Regions from separate parts of the Streptomyces sp. NPDC046712 genome, predicted to be linked through region 1. Evidence: riboswitches for the same ligand, from Rfam matches in the RefSeq annotation. Region 1 holds a riboswitch; the other holds the start of a gene.

Region 1 (8,968 bases):
GGCCCGGACTCGTCCCGCACCCGCTCCTGGAGCCAGGAGCAGGCGGAGACGCCCTCGGCGAGCCGGACGTACACGACCGGTGACAGCGGGCGGAACGTTCCGGTGCCGCTCAGCCGGACCGGGAAGGAGCGGACGCCGGCCGCGACCTCGGCGAGATGCGCCTGGATCGCGGGCAGCCGCTCCCGGTCGACCTCCGTCGGCGGGACGAGGGTGACGTGCGTGGGGATGCCGTGCGCGGCGGGATCCCCGAAGCCCGCGCGCCGCTCCTGGAGCAGGCTGCCGTAGGGCTCCGGGACCGCGATCGAAACGCCGAGCGTTACGGTCCCCACGTCGTTCTCCTCCGTCGTCGTCTCTTCGGGATGGTGGGTGGTGCAGCCGCCAGTGTGCGGCCTGCACCGCCCTTAGTGCCAGAGTCCTCGGTCTCGGGTCCCGGTCAGTGCTTCGCGGGCAGGAAACCCACCCGCTCGTACGTCTGTGCCAGGGTCTCCGCGGCGACCGCGCGGGCCTTCTCCGCGCCCTTGGCCAGGATGGAGTCCAGCGTCTCCGGGTCGTCCAGGTATTCCTGCGTGCGGGCCCGGAACGGCGTGACGAAGTCCACCATGACCTCGGCCAGGTCGGTCTTCAGCGCGCCGTACATCTTGCCCTCGTAGCTCTTCTCCAGGTCGGGGATGCTCGTCCCGGTGAGCGTGGACAGGATGGTGAGCAGGTTGGAGACGCCGGCCTTGTTCTCCGGGTCGAAACGGATCACCGTGTCGGTGTCGGTGACGGCGCTCTTGACCTTCTTCGCGGTGGTCTTGGGCTCGTCGAGGAGGTTGATCAGGCCCTTGGGCGTGGACGCCGACTTGCTCATCTTGATCGTCGGGTCCTGCAGGTCGTAGATCTTGGCCGTCTCCTTGAGGATGTACGGCGCCGGGATCGTGAACGTCTCGCCGAAGCGGCTGTTGAACCGCTCGGCGAGGTCGCGGGTCAGCTCGATGTGCTGGCGCTGGTCCTCGCCGACCGGGACCTCGTTGGCCTGGTACAGCAGGATGTCCGCGACCTGCAGGATCGGGTACGTGAAGAGACCGACGGTGGCCCGTTCGGCACCCTGCTTGGCGGACTTGTCCTTGAACTGGGTCATGCGGGAGGCCTCGCCGAAGCCGGTGAGGCAGTTCATGACCCAGCCGAGCTGCGCGTGCTCGGGAACGTGGCTCTGGACGAAGAGCGTGCAGCGTTCCGGATCGAGACCGGCGGCGAGCAGCTGGGCGGCGGCGAGCCGGGTGTTGGCGCGCAGCTCCGCGGGGTCCTGCGGAACCGTGATCGCGTGCAGGTCGACGACCATGTAGAAGGCGTCGTGAGTCTCCTGCAGGGCGACCCACTGGCGGACGGCGCCAAGGTAGTTGCCGAGGTGGAACGAGCCTGCGGTGGGCTGGATTCCGGAGAGCACACGGGGACTGTCAGAGGCCATGCCCATCATTCTCTCAGGTGTGGGAACCGATCCCCGACTACCGGTGTATCAAAGGTGTGAGGACGCGGGAGGGGGGCCTGATCGCGATCGATGAGGCCGCGGTGATCGCACGGGTACGCGCCGGGGAGGCGGAGGCGTACGCGGCGCTGGTCCGCGCGCACACGGCGGTCGCGCTGCGGGCGGCGGTGGCGTGCGGGGCCGGCGCGGAGGCCGAGGACGTGGTGCAGCAGGCCTTCTTCAAGGCGTACCGGTCGCTGGGGCGGTTCAAGGAGGGGGCCGCGTTCCGGCCGTGGCTGCTGCGGATCGTGGTCAATGAGACGAGGAACACAGTGCGCTCGGCGGGGCGGCAGCGGGCCGTCGCGGGGCGGGAGGCGGAGCTGCTGGCGGGCGAGCCGCTGATACCGGACGGGGCCGACCCGGCGGTGGCGGTGGAGGAGGACGAGCGGCGGCGACGGCTGCTCGCGGCGCTGGACGGGTTGAGCGAGGACCACCGGCAGGTGGTGATCCACCGGTATCTGCTGGAGCTGGACGAGACGGAGACGGCCGAGGCGCTCGGCTGGCCGCGAGGGACGGTGAAGTCCCGGCTGAGCAGGGCGCTGAAGAAGCTCGGGCTGGCATTGGAGGGAGGTGACGAGCATGACGGACGACGGGCTCTCGGATGAGCTGCGGGACCTCGGACGGCATCTGAGGGTGCCGGACGTGGACGGGGAGACCATGGCCGAGCGGGTGCTCGCTCAGCTTCTGACGGAGCAGGTGCCGACGCCGGTCCCGCGGCGGCGGTTCGCGTGGGCGCGACGGGCGTGGCTGCCGTTCGCGTGGCTGCGCGGGCGGTGGAAGGCGCTGATCGCGGCGCTCTCCGGGGTCCTGGTGGTCCTGGTGCTGACGCCGCCGGTCCGGGCGACGGTGGCGGACTGGTTCGGCTTCGGTGGGGTGGAGGTGCGGTACGACCCCGGGGCGCACCCCGCTCCGGGCGCGGCGGTGCCGGGGTGCCCCGACCCGGTGCCGCTGGAGGAGGCAGCTCGGAGGGCCGGCTTCACGCCGCTGACACCGAGCGCGCTCCGCACGCCGGACGCGGTCTCGGTGACCGGCTCGGCCGAGCGGGGGCGGGCGGTGGTCAGCCTGTGCTGGCGCGGGGACGGTGGTCGGACGGTCCGGCTGGACGAGTTCCCGGCGCGGCTCGACATGGGCTTCGGCAAGCAGGTCCAGACGCATCCCGAGTGGGTCGACATGCCGGACGGGGACCAGGGCTACTGGTTCGCCGAGCCGCATCTGCTGCGCTTCCCGATGACGGACGCGAGCGGGGAGGAGTGGACCCACTCCATACGCACGGCGGGCCCCACGCTCCTCTGGACGAGGAACGCGGGAGCCCTGACCCTGCGGCTGGAGGGCGAGCCGTCCCTGACGGAGGCCCGCCGGATAGCCGGGTCGGCGGGCTGAGCGCCCGTCGGCCGGATCAGACCGGGAGTCCCGGTGCCGGGAAGGCCGCCATCAGGTCCGCGACCTCGGCGCGGATCGTCCGGAGCGCGTCCTCGTCGCCCGAGCCCGCCGCCGCGACGCCACGGTCGATCCAGTCGGCGACCTGTGCCATGTGCTCCGTGCCGAGACCGCGGGAGGTGAGGGAGGGGGTGCCGATGCGGACGCCGGAGGGGTCGAAGGGCTTCCGGGGGTCGTAGGGGACGGTGTTGTAGTTGACGACGATCCCGGCTCGGTCGAGGGCCTTGGCGGCGACCTTGCCCGGGACCTCCTTGGGGGTGAGGTCCATCAGGATCAGGTGGTTGTCGGTGCCGCCGGAGACCAGGTCGAAGCCACGGGCGAGCAGTGCCTCGGCGAGGGCCTTGGCGTTGGCGACGACCGCGTGGGCGTAGTCACGGAAGGAGGGCTGGGCAGCCTCGCGCAGGGCGACGGCGATGGCGGCGGTGGTCTGGTTGTGCGGGCCGCCCTGGAGGCCGGGGAAGACGGCCTTGTCGAGGGCCTTGGCGTGCTCCTCGCGGGACATCAGCATGGCGCCGCGCGGGCCGCGCAGGGTCTTGTGGGTGGTGGTCGAGATGACGTCGACGTGCGGGACCGGGGAGGGGTGGGCGCCGCCCGCGATCAGGCCGGCGATGTGGGCGACGTCGGCGACGAGCACGGCCCCGGACTCGCGGGCGATCTCGCCGAAGGCGGCGAAGTCGATCGTGCGGGGCAGGGCGGTGCCGCCGCAGAAGATCACCTTGGGCCGCTCCTTGAGCGCGAGGTCGCGGACCTGGTCGAAGTCGATGAGCCCGTTGTCCTGGCGTACGCCGTACTGCACGCCGCGGAACCACTTGCCGGTCGCGGAGACGCCCCAGCCGTGGGTGAGGTGCCCGCCCATCGGCAGCGCCATGCCCATCACGGTGTCGCCGGGCTCCGCGAAGGCGAGGTAGATAGCGAGATTGGCCGGGGAGCCGGAGTAGGGCTGCACATTGGCGTGGTCGACGCCGAAGAGGGCCTTGGCCCGCTCGATGGCGAGGGTCTCGACCTGGTCGATGTTCTGCTGGCCCTCGTAGTAGCGGCGGCCGGGGTAGCCCTCGCTGTACTTGTTCTGCAGGACGGTACTGGAGGCTTCGAGCACGGCCTGGGAGACGTAGTTCTCGCTGGGGATCAGCCGCAGGGTCTCGGCCTGCAGCCGCTCCTCGGCACCGACGAGCGCGGCGAGTTCGGGGTCGGTGGCGGCAAGGGCCGGGTGGTGGGAGGGAAGATCGGCAGCGTGCGGGGTGTCGTTCATGGCGTTCCTCCGGGCATGTCGTCGGTTCCCGGGGTACTGCGAGGTTCGCGGCACCACTCGGGACGGGGTCCGGTGGTGCCCAGGCGGGCGGCACCTCGTGTGGTCTGCCGCGCGCGGCTCCCCCGGGGTCGCTTCCCCGTACGCCAGTCGCCGCGCGTGTTTCAAGCCTAGCGGGCGCGCCGTCACCCAGGTTTCTTCATCCGGCATCCGAGCGACGATAGAAAAAGGGGCCACACCCGCCCCTGGCCGCAGGACGAACGGAGATCCCGTGTCGAGGACGCAAGACGCGATCGCTTCCGCGGAGGCGCACAGCGCTCACAACTACCACCCCCTGCCCGTCGTCGTCGCCTCGGCGGACGGGGCATGGATGACCGATGTCGAGGGCCGCCGCTACCTCGACATGCTCGCCGGGTACTCGGCGCTCAACTTCGGGCACGGCAACCGGCGGCTGATCGATGCCGCGCGGGCGCAGCTGGAGCGGGTGACGCTCACGTCGAGAGCGTTCCACCACGACCGGTTCGCGGAGTTCTGTACGCAGCTCGCGGAGCTGTGCGGCAAGGAGATGGTCCTGCCGATGAACACGGGCGCGGAGGCGGTCGAGACGGCCGTGAAGACCGCGCGGAAGTGGGGGTACGAGGTCAAGGGCGTGCCGGACGGCCACGCGAAGATCGTGGTCGCGGCGAACAACTTCCACGGCCGGACGACGACGATCGTCAGCTTCTCCACGGACCACGAGGCGCGCGACCACTACGGCCCGTACACGCCGGGGTTCGAGATCGTCCCGTACGGGGATCTGACGGCGATGGAGCGCGCGGTTACCGCGCACACCGTGGCGGTGCTCCTTGAGCCGATCCAGGGTGAGGCGGGGGTCCTGGTGCCGCCCGCCGGATATCTGCGCGGGGTGCGGGAGTTGACCCGGGAGCGGAACGTGCTGTTCATGGCGGACGAGATCCAGTCGGGCCTCGGCCGGACCGGGCGGACGTTCGCCTGCGAGCACGAGGGCGTGGTGCCGGACATGTACATCCTGGGCAAGGCGCTGGGCGGCGGTGTCGTCCCGGTCTCGGCGGTGGTCGCGGACCGCGATGTGCTCGGTGTGTTCCGGCCGGGTGAGCACGGGTCGACGTTCGGCGGGAATCCGCTGGCGTGTGCGGTGGCGCTCGAGGTGATCGCGATGCTGCGGACCGGGGAGTACCAGCAGCGGGCCACCGAGCTGGGCGAGCATCTCCATGCCGAGCTGCGGCTGCTGGTGGGCGCGGGGGCCGTCGAGGCGGTGCGTGGGCGCGGGCTGTGGGCCGGGGTGGACATCGTGCCGTCCCGGGGCACGGGCCGGGAGATCTCGGAGAAGCTGATGGAGCGGGGTGTGCTGGTGAAGGACACGCACGGTTCGACGATCCGGATCGCGCCGCCGCTGGTGATCGGCAAGGAGGATCTGGACTGGGGCCTGGAGCAGCTGCGGGCGGTGCTCTCGGACTGAGCGGGTCCGCTCGAGAGGGCGGCGGTGGCGGCAACTCGGGGCATTGACACGGCAGTTGGTCTAGGCCAATGATGCGGCCATGCCGAGACCCCGTCTGCGCCGCGCCCTGCGTGGCGCACTCGCCGCCCTCGTCCCGCTCGCGCTGCTCGGCGCGTTCGGTGGACCCGCGCACGCCGCCCCCGAGGCGGCCTGGCCCGAGCCCGTCCCCGTCGTCAGCCACATCAAGACCGACGACCCGGTCGTGTTCATCACCATCGACGACGGCTGGTACCACGACCCCGCCGCCGCGAAGATCCTGCTCGACCGGCGGGTGCCCGCCTCGCTCTTCCTGCTCCCGGGCGCCTACTCGTACGACTCCGGCTACTTCCACACCCTGCTCGACCAGGGCCGCTCCCGCGTCGAGAACCACACTGTCAACCACCCCGACCTGACCACCCTCGACGCGGCCGGCCAGAAGGCGGAGGTCTGCGGGGCGCGCGAGCAGCACCTCGCCCAGTTCGGTGACGGTCCGCGCCTGCTGCGCCCGCCCTACGGGACGTACGACGGGACGACCCGGACCACCGCCCGCGCCTGCGGCGCGAAGGCCCTGGTGACCTGGACGTACGACCTCACCACCTGGGGGCAGTGGACCCCGCCGACCCCGCGGCTCGAGGCCGGCGACATCATCCTGCTGCACTTCAACGAGACCCTGGAGCAGGACCTCACCCGCGCCCTCGCCGCAGCCGAGGCCGCCGGTCTGAGGCCGGCCCCCCTCAGGGAGTACGTCCCTGAGTAACGGTCAGAGAATGACGTGCGGCAGGAAGCGGGCGTACTCGTCCGTGATCAGGCCCGCCGACTCGCGGATCCCGAGCCCTGCCGCCTCGTTCTCGACGACCCACGCGCCGAGCACGACCCGGTTGCCCTCGAAGTCGGGCAGCGGGGCAAGCTCCTGGTAGCAGCAGGGCTCGTCGCGGACCGCGGGAGCCGCACCCGGCTCGTGGACGGTGACGCCCGCGCCCTCGCGGCCGAGGAGCGGCTTGGCGACGTAGCCGCCGCTCTCGGCCAGCTCGCGCGGGCCGTCGAGGTACGCCGGCAGCAGGTTCGGGTGGCCCGGGTAGAGCTCCCAGAGGATCGCGAGCAGCGCCTTGTTGGAGAGCAGCATCTTCCAGGCCGGCTCGATCCAGCAGGTCGTGCCCGTACCGCCGCCGTTGTCGAGGGTGTCCAGGACGTACGGGCCGAAGCGGTCGGTGGCCAGCCACTCCCACGGGTAGAGCTTGAAGCAGCTGCGGATGAACCGGAGCCGGTCGTCAACGAACCGCCCCGACAGACGGTCCCAGCCGATCTGTTCGACCGACAGCGCCTCCGTGTCGAGCCCGGCCTGCTGGGCCGTCTCGCGCAGATACGCCACCGTCATCAGGTCCTCGCCGAGCTCGTCCCCGTCGGAGTGGACGAAGTGCACGGGACCGGGCGGCAGCAGCGCGGCCTGCCGCTTCCAGGCGTCGACGAGCCGCTCGTGGAGCGAGTTCCACTGGTCGGCGCCGGGGAAGCGCTCCTCCATCCAGAACCACTGCGGGCTGGCGGCCTCGACCAGGGAGGTGGGGGTGTCGGCGTTGTACTCCAGCATCTTGGCCGGGCCCGTGCCGTCGTAGCGGAGGTCGAAGCGGCCGTAGAGGGAGGGAAGTTCGGCGCGGCGGCGCCAGGACTCGGCGACGAGGGAGGCGAGCCGGGGGTCGGTGAGGCCGAGATCGGCGAAACGGTCCTGCTCGACGATGTGCGCGGCCGCCGCCAGACACATGGCGTGCAGCTCCTCGACGACCTCCTCCAGGGCCTCGACCTCGGGCAGGGTGAAGGAGTAGTACGCGCTCTCGTCCCAGTACGGGCGCAGAGAGCCGTCGGGATAGCGGGTGAGGGGGTAGACGAGCCCCTGCTCCTCCACCGTCTGCTGCCAGCCGGGCCGGGGGTCGATCGTGTGCCGCTGCATGTCGTACGGTCCGTCCGCTCAGCCGCCGCCGGAACCGGAGCAGCCGAAGCCGCCGGTGTCGACGGCCGTCTTGTCGAAGCTGCCGCCGCTGACCCTGTTGTCGCTGACGCTGCCGCCGTAGTAGTACGACCCGCGGGTCGAGCTGCCGCTGCCGCTCTCGCACTCGTAGCTCGGCAGTTTCTCGCGGGTCAGCGGGTCGACACACCGCCGGTCCGGCTCGGAGCCGCAGGACGTGATCGTCGCCGCCAGCACCCCCATACCGCCGAGCACGACCGTGCTCGACCTCAGCCTGCGCATGTCATTCCCTCTCATCGCCTGGTCGCGACCGCACAGTTTAGGCCGGTGTCCGAGCGCCCTCGCACTAGAGTCCCTTTGTGCTCTTCGGGTTGATTTGTGCGCTGGGTTCCTCGATCTGCTTCGGTACGGCGTCGGTGTTGCAGGCGCTGGGTGTGCGGGCGGCGAAGCCCGGGACGGGTGGCGGGGTCGATGTCGCGCTGTTCTGGCGCGCGGTGCGGCAGTGGCGGTACCTGGCGGGACTCTCGCTGGACGGGATCGGTTTCGGGCTGCAGATCGTCGCCCTGCTCACCCTGCCGATCTACACGGTCGGCGCGGCGCTCGCGGCCAGTCTGGCGGTCACCGCCGTCGTCGCCTCGCGGATGCTGAAGGTCCAGCTCAGCCGGACGGAATGGGCGGCGGTGGCCGTGGTCTGCGGCGGGCTGGCGATGCTGGCCTTCGCCTCGGGGACGGAGGGGGAGGGAACCGGATCGCCGGAACTGCAGTGGGCCATGCTCGCGACCGCCTTCGGGGTCCTCGGGATCGGTGTCGTGGCGGGACGGCTGCCGGACCGGCCACGGGCACTGGCGCTGGGGCTCGGGGCCGGGTTCGGCTTCGGGGTGGTGGAGGTGGCGGTCCGTCTGATCGACGGCCCCGACCTGACCAATCCCGCCTGGTACGCGCTGCTCGTGGGCGGTGGGGCGGCATTCCTGCTGCTGGCCTCGGCGCTCCAGCGGGGTTCGGTGACGACGGCGACGGCGGGCGCGGTCCTTGGCGAAACGATCGGCCCGGCGCTCGTCGGCGTGGTCTGGCTCGGCGACACCACACGCGAGGGCCTGGCGTGGCTGGCGATCCTCGGCTTCACGATCGCGGTGGCGGGGGCGCTGGTCCTGGCCCGCTTCGGCGAGGCGCCGGTACGGGAGCCGGAGGCCCCGAAGACGACGGCGGGCCGCTGACACCCGCTCAGCCCGCTCCCCCCGGGCCCGTTGTGGGCATTCGTTCCGCTGGGGCGGAACGGGTGGGCACAACGGACGGCGCCCTTGCGGGCGCCTCCGCCCCTCGTGCCTGCGC
Region 2 (8,968 bases), on a different contig from region 1:
GCGTGTACGCGGTGCCGGAGTTCGCCTTCGGGGTGCTGCTCGTCACGGTCTTCGCGCTACGCCTGGGATGGCTGCCGCCCACCGCCGTCGGCTACGGCACGGATCTGCTCGCGCACCCGGCAGCCCTGGTGCTGCCCGTCCTCGTGCTGCTGTCCCGGCCGGTGTGCTCCCTGGCACGCCTGGTCCGGGCGGGCATGATCGACGCACTGGCCGCACCGTACGCCACGCACGCCCATCGCTATGGCATCCCGGGCGCCCGCGTCCGGTACGCCCACGCGCTGCCCAACGCGGTCGCACCCGCCGCTCAGCAGTTGGCGCGCACGATCGACTGGCTCCTGTGCGGGGTCGTCGTCGTGGAGGCGCTGTACGTCATCCCGGGGCTCGGCACCGTCTTGATGAACGCCGTCGCGGAGCGGGACGTGCCCGTGGTGCAGGGGCTCGCGGTCGTCTTCGGATTCACCACCGTCGTGCTCAACCTCGGAGCCGACCTGGTCACCCACCGGTTCGCCCCGCGGGCGGGGGTGGCGGCATGAAGTCGCGCTTCGCGTTCGGCGTGGCCATCGTGGGAGTGCCGCTCGCGCTGGCCCTGCTGGGCCCCCTTTTCGCGGGCGAGCCTGGACCGCGCGCCGCCTCCTTCACCCTTGGCGGCGGACACCTGCTCGGCACCGACTTCACAGGCCGGGACGTAGGGCGCCAGGTCTTGCTCGGCGGACGGTCCGTGGTGCTGGTCGCGCTCGCCGCGACGGCGCTCGCCTACCTGGTGGCGCTGCCCCTCGGACTGATCAGTGCGCTCACCCACCGGACATGGCTGGAGGAGCTGCTGATGCGGCCGCTGGACGTGCTCCTGGCCGTGCCGTCGCTGCTGATGATCCTGCTGGTGGCGTCCGTCTTCACTCCGGGTGCGGTGGGCCTCGCGCTGCTCGTCGCGCTCGTCAACATCCCGGACGCGGCCAGGATCGTGCGGGCCGCGGCGGCCGAGGTGGCCGCCCGTCCGGCGGTCGAGGCGCTGCGCATGCAGGGGGAAACCTGGTGGCGCATGGCCTTCGGATACGTCGGCAGGTCGGTCGCGCGCACGCTGGCCGCGGACGCGGGCGTACGGCTGACCGGGGTGCTCTACCTGGTGGCGACCGCGGCGTTCCTCGGCGTCGGCGTCGCGCCGGACGCCTCCGACTGGGCCGTGATGGTGGACCGCAACCGTACGGGCCTGTTCGTGCAGCCCTGGGCCGTGGTCGTGCCCGCGCTGCTGATCGTCGCCCTGACCATGGGGAGCAACCTGCTCTTCGACGCCGTACTGCAGAAGAGGAAACGCACGTGAACGCGGTCGCCGAAATCAAGGATCTCCGGGTCACGATCGCCGGACGGGCGATCGTCGACCGGGTGCACCTCCGGGTCCTGCCCGGGAAGGTCACCGCGCTGGTCGGTGCGTCCGGCAGCGGCAAGACGACCACCGGACTCGCGCTGCTCGGCGAGTACCCCTCGGGCGCACGGGTGAGCGGTGAGGTGCGCGTCGCCGACGGCCTCGTCGGATACGTACCGCAGCACCCGGGCTCGGTGCTCAACCCGGCCCGCCGGGCCGGCGCGCTGCTGTGGGACGTCGCCCGCGCCCAGGCGCGAACCCTGCCCCGACGCGCGCGCAGGTCCGCCGTACGGGATCGCGTGGCGCATGCCCTTTCCCTGGCCCAACTCGAGGAGGGCGAGGCGCTGCTGCGTCGCTACCCCCATCAGCTGTCGGGCGGCCAGCAACAGCGCGTCGTCCTCGCCCAGGCGTTGCTCCTCGGGGCCAGGGTCGTGGTCGCCGACGAGCCGACCACGGGACAGGACGTACTGACGAAGCAGCGCATCGTCGACCAGTTCGCGAAGGTCGCCGGAGAAGGCATCGCGGTGGTGCTGCTCAGCCACGACCTGGACGTCGTACGGGCACTGGCCGACGAGGTCCTGGTCATGCGTGCCGGCCAGGTGGTCGAATCGGGACCGGCCGAGCGGCTGTGGCGCGCACCGCGACACCCGTGGACCCGAGAACTCCTCGCGAATTCCGAGGCCCTCGAACCCTCACCGGGGGCTGGACGGGGTGCGGCCGTGCTGGAGGTCCGCGACCTCACTGCCCGGCACGGGGGGACCGCGGTACTCCGCACCGACAAGCTCACCCTCGGCACCGGCGAATGCCTGGCCGTCGTCGGCCGCTCCGGCAGTGGCAAGACCACACTCGCCCGCTGCCTGGCCGGGCTCCACCGCGACCACGAGGGCGAGGTCGTGCTCGACGGGACGCCGCTGCCCCGCAGCCTGCGCGCCCGGACCCGGGAACAGCTGGCCGCGGTGCAGTACGTCTTCCAGGACGCGCGAGCCGCCTTCGACGAACACCGCCCGGTCCTGGACCAGGTGGCACGTACGGCGGTCCGGCTGCGCGGTGCTCACCCGGCCGAGGCCAGTGCCGAGGCATTGGCCACCCTTGCCGCCCTCGGCCTCACGGACGGCCTCGTGCGGCGTCGGCCGGGTCAGCTGTCCGGCGGCGAGCTCCAACGCGCCGCGCTGGCACGGGCCCTGCTGGCCCTGCCGCGCGTGCTGATCTGCGACGAGATCACCTCCGGCCTCGACACGGTGACCCGGCGCGCCCTGCTGAACCTGCTCGCGGGACTTCAGCACGACCGCCCGGACCTGACCCTCGTGCTGATCACCCACGACCTCGACATCGCGGCCCTGGCCAACCGAATCGCCGTACTGAACGCCGGAGAACTGGTCGAACAGGGACCGACGCACGAGGTGCTGACAACGCCACGCCATCCGTTCACCGTCTCTCTCACAGAGACTTCGGCGCGCATGACAGCGGCGACGCGGCCGTAGGTCGCTCGGGTCCTGCGCGCCTCGCCGGCCTCCATGGTGCGAGATCTCCAGGCCGAGCTGGCTGGCCCGTGTATGGCCCGGATCTTGATAATGGGGCGCGGTGCGAGGTAGAGATCGAACCTGAGAGTCTGCCGACCTCGATCGCTCCTCGCCTATCCAGAGGGCGTATCTGACGTCACTCCTGTCCACGTCAGGTGACGTGGTCGCTCTCCCTAGAAGAGGCCGAGACTCTTCGTTGAATAAGAGATGAGCAAGTTCTTCGTCTGCTGGTAGTGGTCCAGCATCATCTTGTGGGTCTCGCGGCCGATGCCCGACTGCTTGTAGCCGCCGAAGGCCGCGTGCGCCGGATAGGCGTGGTAGCAGTTCGTCCAGACGCGGCCCGCCTGGATCGCGCGGCCCGCGCGGTAGGCCGTGCTGCCGTCGCGGGTCCAGACGCCCGCGCCGAGGCCGTACAGGGTGTCGTTCGCCGTGCGGATCGCGTCGTCGAAGTCGGTGAAGGAAGTGACCGCGACGACCGGGCCGAAGATCTCCTCCTGGAAGATCCGCATGCGGTTGTCCCCCTCGAAGATCGTCGGCTGGACGTAGTAGCCGCCGGCCAGCTCCCCGTCGTACTCGATCCGCTGACCGCCCGTCAGGATCTTCGCGCCCTCCTGCTGGCCGATGTCCAGATACGAAAGGATCTTCTGCAGCTGGTCGTTGGACGCCTGGGCGCCGATCATCGTGGCCGTGTCCAAGGGGTGGCCCGGGACGATCTTCTCCGTGCGGGCGACCGCCGCCTCCAGGAACTCGCTGTAGTGGCCCCGCTGGATCAGGGCGCGCGACGGGCAGGTGCAGACCTCGCCCTGGTTGAGGGCGAACATCGTGAAGCCCTCGAGCGCCTTGTCGCGGAAGTCGTCGTCCGCCGCCCACACGTCGTCGAAGAAGATGTTCGGCGACTTGCCACCCAGCTCCAGGGTGACCGGCTTGATGTTCTCCGAGGCGTACTGCATGATCAGCCGGCCCGTCGTCGTCTCGCCCGTGAAGGCGATCTTCGCGACCCGGGGGGAGGAGGCCAGGGGTTTGCCCGCCTCGGCCCCGAAACCGTTCACGATGTTCACCACGCCCGGCGGCAGCAGGTCCGCGATCAGGCTCATCCAGAAGTGCACGGACGCCGGGGTCTGTTCGGCCGGCTTGAGAACCACCGCGTTACCGGCGGCCAACGCCGGGGCCAGCTTCCAGACCGCCATCAGGATCGGGAAGTTCCACGGGATGATCTGCGCGACCACGCCCAGCGGCTCGTGGAAGTGGTAGGCGACAGTGTCGTCGTCGATCTCGCTCAGCGTGCCCTCCTGGCCGCGCAGCGCCCCCGCGAAGTAGCGGAAGTGGTCGATCGCGAGCGGGATGTCGGCGGCCAGGGTCTCGCGGACCGGCTTGCCGTTCTCCCAGCTCTCCGCGACCGCCAGCTCCTCCAGATGCTCTTCCATCCGGGCGGCGATCCGGAGCAGGACGTTCGACCGCTCGGTGGGCGCCGTACGGCCCCACGCCGGGGCCGCCGCGTGCGCCGCGTCCAGCGCGCGCTCCACGTCCTCGGCCGTGCCGCGGGCGACCTCGGTGAAGGGGCGGCCGTCGACCGGGCTGGGGTTCTCGAAGTACTGCCCCCGGGCCGGGGCGACGTACTCACCGCCGATCCAGTGGTCGTAGCGGGCCTGGTACGACATGATCGCGCCCTCGGTACCGGGTGCGGCGTAACGGGTCATGGACATGGCCTCCCTCGGACCGCGCCGGCCGTCCCTGGCCGGCGCTACCGCCGAGAGTGCCCGGACCGACGTTGCAACGCCGTTGCGCCCGCCGACAGTTCCGCGTCCAGGGCCCGCAACCTGGCCAGCACAGGGGCCCGCCCGGAAGCCGGCACCACCTCCGACAGCGCCCGCCACATCTCCACGTCGTCCTCGCCCCACGCGCTGTACGTCCAGTCGGCCAGCAGCCCCGGATCGCCCCGGTCCACCAGCGCCGCCCGCAGCCGGTCGGCGAGCCGCTCGCGCAGCCGTACGACCCCCGGCGCGCGGGAGCCGGGCAGGAGCGGACCCGCGTACGCGCCGAGCGCCGCCGACAGCGCGCCCGAGCCGAGCTTCCGGTCCACCGTGCCGAAGTCCGCGTCCACCACCGCGTCGAGCCGGTACGGGCGCGAGCGCAACAGCTCCGCGCCGAGCAGCCCGCGCAGCCGGGACAGCTCGGCCCGCAGCGTGACCGGGGTGACCGACTCGTCCTCGTACAGGAGCGTCAGGAGTTCGTCGCCGCCCACCCCGTCCGGGCGATGGGCGAGGACGACCAGGATCTCGCTGTGCCGTCGGCTCAGCCGCAGCCGGCGCCCGGCCACGCTCAGCAGCGACTCGTCCCGGCCCAGCGCGGTGAGCCGCACACGGTCCGCGGCCGGCGCGGGCGCGAGCAGGGCCAGCTGGGACTCGGCCGCCCGCGCCACCGCCTGCACGAACGCCAGGCTGTGCGGATGGGCGAGCCGGTCCCCGCCTGTGATGTCGACCGCGCCGAGCAGCCGTCCGGTGTGCGGATCGTGCACGGGAGCGGCGGCACAGGTCCACGCCTGCACCGGCCGCTGGAAGTGCTCGGCGCTGAAGACCTGCACGGGCCGGTCCACGGCGATCGCGGTCCCCGGCGCGTTCGTCCCCGCCACCGACTCCGACCAGCGGGCCCCGGCGACGAAGTTCATCGCGCGGGCCCGTCGCAGCGTCCCCGGATGGCCCTCCACCCACAGCATCCGCCCGGCCGCGTCGCAGACGGCGAGCAGATGTTCGCCGTCCGTCGCGTACGCGCCCATCAGCTCCCGGATCACCGGCATAGCGGCGGAGAGCGGATGCTCCTCACGGTGCCCGGCGAGCTCCTCGTCGGCCAGCTCCACACAGGCCGCGCCGTCCGGGCTCACCCGGGCCCGCGCCGAGCGCCGCCAGGAGTCGGCGACCAACGGCCGTACCGGAGGGAGCTGCACCCGGCCTCCGCTGGTGAAGGCCTCGTGCGCCCGCCGCAGCGCCCCGGCGTCCGGTTCCGCAGCCACCCACGCATCGCTCAACTCGGCCTCCACATCGAGGTCCACCGTTCCGTTCGTGGTCATCGTCGTGCGCGCGGAGGCCGCCCACAAGCGTCCGGACACCGCGGCATATGCACCCTGTCCGGACACCGCCCTCAGGCCCTCACGTAGAGTGTGGCCCGGGCCGTGACTGGCGCTTGAGGTGGATCACCACCGGGGAGCGGCCCGACGGACTCCGGGCACCCGCGCGGACCCGTCCCTGCCGTGCGCCTGGGCGATCACCTGTCATTCACGACGCCCAGGAGTGGCCCATGTCCACCAGCACCGCTTCCCTCATGGACGGCACCGCGCTCGCCCGCCGCACGGTCGAGGAGACCGCCGCCCGCGCCGCCGAGATCACCCGCCGCACCGGCGTCACGCCCTGTCTCGCCACGGTGCTCGTCGGCGCGGACCCGGCCTCCGTCACGTACGTGAAGATGAAGCAGAACCGCTGCGCGAAGGCCGGAATCCGTTCCAAGCACGTCGAGCTGCCCGCCTCGACGACGACCGAGGAACTCGTCGCCGCGATCACCGCGCTCTCCGAGGACCCCGAGGTCCACGGCATCCTGCTCCAGCACCCGGTCGGACCGCACATCGACGAGCGCGCCGCCTTCGAGGCGATCGCCCCGGAGAAGGACGTCGACGGTGTCACCATGGCCTCCTTCGCCGCCATGGGCTTCGGCCTTCCCGGCTTCGTCTCCTGCACGCCAGGCGGCATCATGCGCCTGCTCGACGCGTACGACGTCGAGCTGAGCGGCAAGCGGGCCGTCGTCGTCGGCCGCTCCGCGATCCTGGGCAAGCCGGCCGGCCTGCTGCTTCTCGGTCGCGACGCCACCGTCACGTACTGCCACTCGCGCACCACCGAGCTCTCCTCCATCGTGGCCGAGGCCGACATCCTCGTGGCCGCCGTAGGCAGGCCCCGCTTCATCAAGGGAGCCGACATCAAGCTCGGCGCGGTCGTGATCGACGCGGGCTACAACCCCGGCAACATCGGCGACGTCGACTTCGAGACCGCCGCCGAGCGGGCGTCGCTGATCACGCCCGTACCCGGTGGCGTGGGCCCGATGACCATCGCCGTGCTCCTCGCGCAGACCGTCGAAGGGGCGGAGCGCCAGCTCGGCCTCTAGCACGCGAGTGGTGTCTCGTACGAGCCGTGGGTGAACCGAATTTGTCACAGTTCTGTGCGAGGTGTGCTGCAACTTCTCGCCAGGACAGGGAATCTGACGGTCTGTGAGTGAATCTGGTCATCATGTCCCCGTTCTCAGACCGCCTGTTGACGTCGATGCGGCGCTTCGTCGTGCCCGTCCTTCTCGTGGTGGCGGGTCTCGTGGCCGTGAGCTTCCACGGAGGCGGGGGCGTCGGCCGGTTCTCGGCGAACCCGGCGGGTCCGGCGGACCTGGGGTCCACGCGGACCGCCCAGGCCGCGAGCCGACAGCTCGCACCTCAGGGCGGGGCCGCCCCGCACCGGCCCTCGCCCGAGCCCACATCGCCCGAGCTCACATCGCCGGATTCCACCTTGCCCGATCCCGCCGCGGTCGTCCCCTACCAGCGGCTCGGGCCGGGGGAGTGCTTCGACATCGACCGGAAGGCACCGGGCAACGTCGTGCGGCGCGGCTGCGACCGGCCGCACGACGCTCAACTCGTCGCCACGGTCCGGCTGACCGGCGACCACCGCACCGACCGGGACATCCGCGACGGGGCCGCGGCGCTCTGCCGCGAGCCGCTGCGCCGCAAGGCAGCGGAGCAGCCGCACGGCACGCGCTGGACCACCTTCGTCCAGTACCCGTACCGCAGCGGCTACCTCCTCGGCTCCGACACCGTGGCCTGCAGCCTCGCCGCCCACACCCCGAACGCCGCCGCGGGCGGCGCGGCCCGCAAACTCACCGCGCCGCTCCACTGACGGATCAGCCGTCCCCCGCCGACAGCCCCGCGAGCGCGGCAGCCGGATCCTGGTCCGCGGGGCCGGCCGGGACCCACTGACCGCGCTCCTTGCGGTAGGGCCACCAGCGGCCGTCCTCGCCGAGCCGCAGCTGCGCCTCCGCGCCGACCACCGTCCAGCGCGCCGACCCCGCCGGACGCAGCACCGGACGGTCGGCGTCCTCCCAGGCGTCCGCGAGCAGCGTCTTCGCCCGTGCCAGCGCCTCGGGGCCCGGAGTCCACTCCTCCTCCAGTACGGACAGGGCGGCCGCGCCACCGAACCGCCACGCGCGCGTGGCCAGGTCCAGCTCCGCGCGCCGCCGCCCGGACCCGGTGGCGAGCCGGGCCGCGATCCCCGACGGGACGGCATCGCCTGCCGCCAGCCGCACCGCGTCCTGATCGGCCGTCAGGTGCGGTTCCACCGCAGTCCGTTCATGTCCCTGGGCGAGCGCCTCGGCCAGCATCCGGTGCGCCCGCCCTGCCGCGTCCGCCGACAGGAACTCCAGCGCGGCCGGGTCGAGGCCGGGCGCCGGGTCCGTATCGGTGTCCAGGGACGGTGGTGTGCCCGGAGCCGAGGGGAGCACCGGCGGGGCCGGCAGCGGCGGCAGGATGTCCCGCGCGGCGAACGCCTCCTCGGCCGGTACGCCCTCTGCCGCCGTCTCCTCCGCGGCCGAGTCCGTGGCGGCCGGAGCGGCCCGCGCCGCACTGCGCTCCTGCAGTTCGTCCAGGAGCGCACGCTCGCCGCGCCCCCGCATCAGCAGCAGCACGAACGGATCCTCGTCGAGCAGCCGCGCCACCTGGTAGCAGAGGGCCGCCGTGTGCGGGCAGTGGTCCCACGCCTCGCAGCCGCACTCCGGGTCCAGATCGCCGATGCCCGGCAGCAGTTCGAGCCCGGCCGCCGCCGCGTCCTCCACCAGATGCGGCGGCATCTCGTGGTCGAGCAGGGCCGCGATGTGGCCCGCGCTCTCCACGGCCAGGTCGAGCAGCCGGTCCCACTCGTCCTCCGACAGCTCCTGCAGGAGCACGTCGCTGCGGAACGAGGATCCGTCGCGGTCCCGTACGACCGCCGTGATCCGCCCGGGTCGCACCGAGACCGCGCCCACCGCTCCCGCACGGGCGTGCTTGCGCCCCTGCTTCAGCTGCCGGCCGTCGAGC

Evidence for each region. Region 1 has a riboswitch for ZMP and ZTP ahead of glyA (serine hydroxymethyltransferase). Riboswitches for the same ligand answer to the same signal wherever they lie in the genome.
Region 2: it holds a riboswitch for ZMP and ZTP, as region 1 does, so the genes downstream of both, ABZ939_RS19855 (tetrahydrofolate dehydrogenase/cyclohydrolase catalytic domain-containing protein) here and glyA (serine hydroxymethyltransferase) in region 1, are expected to answer to the same signal.

What each region holds. Positions count from the first base shown of each region.
Region 1 is NZ_JBEYYW010000047.1:7-8,974, reverse strand. Features, by position in the region: gene ABZ939_RS35775 (2'-5' RNA ligase family protein) at 1-329, opposite strand, end outside; gene trpS (tryptophan--tRNA ligase) at 434-1,447, opposite strand; gene ABZ939_RS35765 (RNA polymerase sigma factor) at 1,504-2,109, shown strand; gene ABZ939_RS35760 (hypothetical protein) at 2,084-2,884, shown strand; gene glyA (serine hydroxymethyltransferase) at 2,901-4,190, opposite strand; ZMP/ZTP riboswitch at 4,261-4,351, opposite strand; gene rocD (ornithine--oxo-acid transaminase) at 4,459-5,664, shown strand; gene ABZ939_RS35745 (polysaccharide deacetylase family protein) at 5,744-6,439, shown strand; gene ABZ939_RS35740 (glutathionylspermidine synthase family protein) at 6,443-7,624, opposite strand; gene ABZ939_RS35735 (hypothetical protein) at 7,643-7,921, opposite strand; gene ABZ939_RS35730 (hypothetical protein) at 8,011-8,853, shown strand.
Region 2 is NZ_JBEYYW010000014.1:114,491-123,458, forward strand. Features, by position in the region: gene ABZ939_RS19830 (ABC transporter permease) at 1-533, shown strand, start outside; gene ABZ939_RS19835 (ABC transporter permease subunit) at 530-1,315, shown strand; gene ABZ939_RS19840 (ATP-binding cassette domain-containing protein) at 1,312-2,838, shown strand; gene ABZ939_RS19845 (aldehyde dehydrogenase family protein) at 3,051-4,574, opposite strand; gene ABZ939_RS19850 (GAF domain-containing protein) at 4,619-5,941, opposite strand; ZMP/ZTP riboswitch at 6,034-6,140, shown strand; gene ABZ939_RS19855 (tetrahydrofolate dehydrogenase/cyclohydrolase catalytic domain-containing protein) at 6,169-7,023, shown strand; gene ABZ939_RS19860 (hypothetical protein) at 7,146-7,796, shown strand; gene ABZ939_RS19865 (SWF or SNF family helicase) at 7,801-8,968, opposite strand, start outside.